2 regions of the Peribacillus sp. FSL E2-0159 genome follow, and region 2 is predicted to be linked to the other one. Evidence: a T-box and tRNA genes for the amino acid it is inferred to sense, from the RefSeq annotation. Region 2 holds a T-box; the other holds one or more tRNA genes.
The links. A T-box is a leader RNA that pairs with one kind of tRNA and senses whether it is charged. The one in region 2 lies ahead of thrS (threonine--tRNA ligase), so its partner is inferred to be a tRNA-Thr.
Positions count from the first base shown of each region.

Region 1: it encodes a tRNA-Thr, which carries the amino acid that the T-box ahead of thrS (threonine--tRNA ligase) is inferred to sense. The anticodon was not compared.

Region 1 covers NZ_CP152053.1:168,083-170,331, reverse strand. Annotated here, with positions in the region: gene rocF (arginase) at 1-300, opposite strand, end outside; tRNA gene NYE63_RS00985 (tRNA-Ala) at 512-587, opposite strand; tRNA gene NYE63_RS00980 (tRNA-Gly) at 609-680, opposite strand; tRNA gene NYE63_RS00975 (tRNA-Gln) at 684-758, opposite strand; tRNA gene NYE63_RS00970 (tRNA-Tyr) at 863-946, opposite strand; tRNA gene NYE63_RS00965 (tRNA-Thr) at 965-1,040, opposite strand; tRNA gene NYE63_RS00960 (tRNA-Val) at 1,056-1,131, opposite strand; tRNA gene NYE63_RS00955 (tRNA-Glu) at 1,151-1,225, opposite strand; tRNA gene NYE63_RS00950 (tRNA-Thr) at 1,257-1,329, opposite strand; tRNA gene NYE63_RS00945 (tRNA-Asn) at 1,333-1,407, opposite strand; rRNA gene rrf (5S ribosomal RNA) at 1,453-1,568, opposite strand; rRNA gene NYE63_RS00935 (23S ribosomal RNA) at 1,645-2,249, opposite strand, start outside.
Region 2 covers NZ_CP152053.1:4,567,405-4,569,653, reverse strand. Annotated here, with positions in the region: gene NYE63_RS22340 (hypothetical protein) at 1-176, shown strand, start outside; gene NYE63_RS22335 (hypothetical protein) at 221-496, opposite strand; T-box leader at 619-840, shown strand; gene thrS (threonine--tRNA ligase) at 1,141-2,249, shown strand, end outside.

The sequences.
Region 1 (2,249 bases), 1.4 Mb from region 2:
TATTGAATGGTCTCCCCCCAATACAAGCGGAAAGGAACCTCCTTCTATTATTTCATCAACTCTTGTAGCTAACTGGGTGTTCCCTTCTGCAACAAGCTGTAAGTTTTTTAGATTTGTCCCAGGCTCATCTGCATTTTCAGGACGCCCTACAATTATATCCCCTAAATCCTCTACTTCTATATTCAACTTTTCAAGACGCTCGACAATCTCTGCGCAGCGAATGGCACTAGGTCCCATATCCACCCCTCGCCTTGCTTGACCGAGGTCCATAGGCAATCCGATGACGGAAATTTTCTGAATAGACATACAATTCCCCCTTTCCACCATTTTATATCGTATATGCCGAGTGGTTCAACTCGACATTTTCATGTATAAAGATACACGTTTGACTATCACATATGTTTTTTGAAAAAAATATTTTCTGGGGATTAGTATACCCAACTATTTCTTAAACAAAAAAAGTCTTAAACCATTTTTGGTTTAAGACGTAAGTTTTGGTGTATGTAGTTGATGGTGGAGCCTAGCGGGATCGAACCGCTGACCTCCTGCGTGCAAGGCAGGCGCTCTCCCAGCTGAGCTAAGGCCCCTAAGGGATTTAAAATATATTAAGCGGAAGACGGGATTCGAACCCGCGACCCCAACCTTGGCAAGGTTGTATTCTACCACTGAACTACTTCCGCAAATGGCTGGGCTAGAAGGGATCGAACCTTCGCATGACGGAATCAAAATCCGTTGCCTTACCGCTTGGCTATAGCCCAATATATGTTATGAAAAGATTAATGGTCAACAAAATAAAAAGGTGGTAATCATACATTTCCCCAATACAGAGAATATATAACTGATCCACAGGATTTTATTAAAATGGTGGAGGGGGGCAGATTCGAACTGCCGAACCCGAAGGAGCGGATTTACAGTCCGCCGCGTTTAGCCACTTCGCTACCCCTCCGCACTATATGGTTGTAAATGGTGCCGGCAAGAGGACTTGAACCCCCAACCTACTGATTACAAGTCAGTTGCTCTACCAGTTGAGCTACACCGGCAAGTAAAGAATAAAATGGTGGAGGATGACGGGATCGAACCGCCGACCCTCTGCTTGTAAGGCAGATGCTCTCCCAGCTGAGCTAATCCTCCGTTTTAATGAATTAAGAAATGGTGACCCGTACGGGATTCGAACCCGTGTTACCGCCGTGAAAGGGCGGTGTCTTAACCGCTTGACCAACGGGCCGAACTGTTTTGTGTTCATAGATAGATTGGGAAGCTCCCAAGCGGATTCGAACCGCTGACCTCTTCCTTACCATGGAAGTGCTCTACCTACTGAGCTATGGAAGCATATGGCTCCGCAGGTAGGACTCGAACCTACGACCGTTCGGTTAACAGCCGAATGCTCTACCACTGAGCTACTGCGGAATAATATAATGTTTCCTAAAACCCATTTAAAGATTTAAATGAATAGCCTGGCAACGTCCTACTCTCACAGGGGGAAACCCCCAACTACCATCGGCGCTGAAGAACTTAACTTCCGTGTTCGGAATGGGTACGGGTATGACCTCTTCGCCATCATTGCCAGACTATATTCATTTTTGAAGAATTTTCATTCCTTCAAAACTAGATAATAATAAGAAGGTATTTCATTTTTTTAAAGCGTTGGTTAAGTCCTCGATCTATTAGTATCAGTCAGCTCCACATGTCGCCACGCTTCCACCTCTGACCTATCAACCTGATCATCTTTCAGGGATCTTACTAGCTTGCGCCATGGGAAATCTCATCTTGAGGGGGGCTTCATGCTTAGATGCTTTCAGCACTTATCCCGTCCGCACGTAGCTACCCAGCTATGCCTTTGGCAAGACAACTGGTACACCAGCGGTGCGTCCATCCCGGTCCTCTCGTACTAAGGACAGCTCCTCTCAAATTTCCTGCGCCCGCGACGGATAGGGACCGAACTGTCTCACGACGTTCTGAACCCAGCTCGCGTACCGCTTTAATGGGCGAACAGCCCAACCCTTGGGACCGACTACAGCCCCAGGATGCGATGAGCCGACATCGAGGTGCCAAACCTCCCCGTCGATGTGGACTCTTGGGGGAGATAAGCCTGTTATCCCCGGGGTAGCTTTTATCCGTTGAGCGATGGCCCTTCCATGCGGAACCACCGGATCACTAAGCCCGACTTTCGTCCCTGCTCGACTTGTAGGTCTCGCAGTCAAGCTCCCTTGTGCCTTTACACTCTACGAATGATTTCCAACCATTCTGAG
Region 2 (2,249 bases):
TATTAGCGCTTATCACATTGCTTATTGTGCCAGACACCTTCATGGTTGGGGAGCATCAAATCCTTGCACCGTTATCCTTGCTAGGCTTTGGATGCGCGCTAATTCTCTGGACCACTGGAATTTCGCTATGGCTTAGAATAAAGAATTCTAGTGGAACGATAGCCGATGAAAATTGAATCGATCAAAAAACCCGTCATGGTGAACGGGTTTTTCATTTTGATTAATTCTTCATCCAGGTCAAGAGCCTGACAATTTGAAGTGGTTCATTCCAGACGAGAATGAAACTTAAAAGAAAGAATGCAGCCACAGCCAAAAATTTCGACTTTCCTTTTTCATTTTTATGCATGGCCCCGAAACTGCATAACATACCAATAAGTAACACTCCGAATCCTGAGATCATAAGCAACTCGGAGGCTTTAGGTAAAGCAAGGGAACAGCAAAATGATAGTGTACCAATCACTGCAAATGCGATAGACCAATTGCTTAAACTTTTCATAGATACTCCTTTTTTTACCAATTATACCAATTTAGTGTTTGTAATGAAATTAAAAAATTTGAGGTTGTCACTTATGGAAATATATTGTAATATATATAACAATATAAAAATCCATTTACATTTTAGAAGCATTGATAAGGACATGAATCATTTTTACGGTCTGCAGAGAGGGAAGGGCAGCTGCGAACTTCCTGGCTTAGGAAACTGATTTACCGCCTTTGAGCTATATCGGTGAACAAGAGTAACTGATATCGTCTAAGCTGCGTTACAAGCTCCAGAGCCATGAGTGTTTCTTGCTTATGGGAAATTGGGTGGAACCACGGGTAAACGCACTCGTCCCTTATTTAGGGATGGGTGCGTTTTTTATTATTATAATCATTGCCATGACAAGGACATGAATCATTTTTACGGTCTGCAGAGAGGGAAGGGCAGCTGCGAACTTCCTGGCTTAGGAAACTGATTTACCGCCTTTGAGCTATATCGGTGAACGAGAGTAACTGATATCGTCTAAGCTGCGTTACAAGCTCCAGAGCCATGAGTGTTTCTTGCTTATGGGAAATTGGGTGGAACCACGGGTAAACGCGCTCGTCCCTTGCATAGGGATGAGTGCGTTTTTTTATTACAAAAAAAGGGGTGTTTATGTGATGGGTGAAAAAATGATTAAAGTTCAATTCCCGGATGGGCAGCAAAAGGAATATCCGCAAGGGATGACAGTGGAAAGTGTGGCAGGGTCCATCAGCTCAAGTTTAAGGAAAAAGGCAGTAGCAGGAAAACTGGATAAGCAACTGGTTGACCTAAGTTTCAAGTTGAATAAGGATGCCGTACTATCGATCTTGACACTGGATTCGGATGAAGGATTACAAGTTTTACGACATACATCGGCGCATGTTTTGGCGCAGGCTGTGAAAAGACTATACCGAAATGTGGAATTAGGGATGGGGCCAGTCGTGGAAGATGGTTTTTACTATGATTTTAAATTAGATCATCCTTTGAGCTCAGAAGATCTTCAAGCTATTGAAAAAGAGATGGAACATATCATAAGCGAAAATCTGGAAATTAAAAGGATCGAAGTGTCTTATGAAGAAGCTGTGAAGTTATTCGAGGGCAGAGGGGAGTCATTCAAGTTGGATATAGCAAAGAATATCCCTAAGGGTGAAAAATTAACGCTCTATCAACAGGGGGAATTCGTCGATCTATGCAAAGGGCCGCACCTTCCATCCACATCATTTGTAAAATCGTTCAAATTGACTCGTGTATCTGGTGCATATTGGCGGGGAGACAATCAAAATGAAGTTCTTCAAAGGGTGTATGGCGTGGCTTTCCGAAAGAAAAAGGATTTACAGGATCATTTTAAATTCCTGGAAGAAGCGGCCAAACGCGATCACCGTAAATTAGGGAAGCAGTTGGAGTTATTCATGTTCTCGGAGGAAGCCCCTGGAATGCCGTTTTATTTACCGAAAGGACAAATTGTTAGAAATGAATTGGAGAAGTTCTCGCGGGAGCTTCAGACTGAAGCTGATTACGACGAAGTTCGGACTCCTTACATGATGAACCTGCGGTTATGGGAACAATCGGGTCACTGGGATCATTACCATGAGAATATGTACTTTACTGAGGTGGATCAAACAAAATTCGCGATGAAGCCAATGAACTGTCCGGGTCATATGCTTATTTTCAAAAACAGTCTTTATTCTTACAGGGATTTACCCATCCGGATGGCCGAATTCGGTCAAGTCCACCGTCATGAATATAG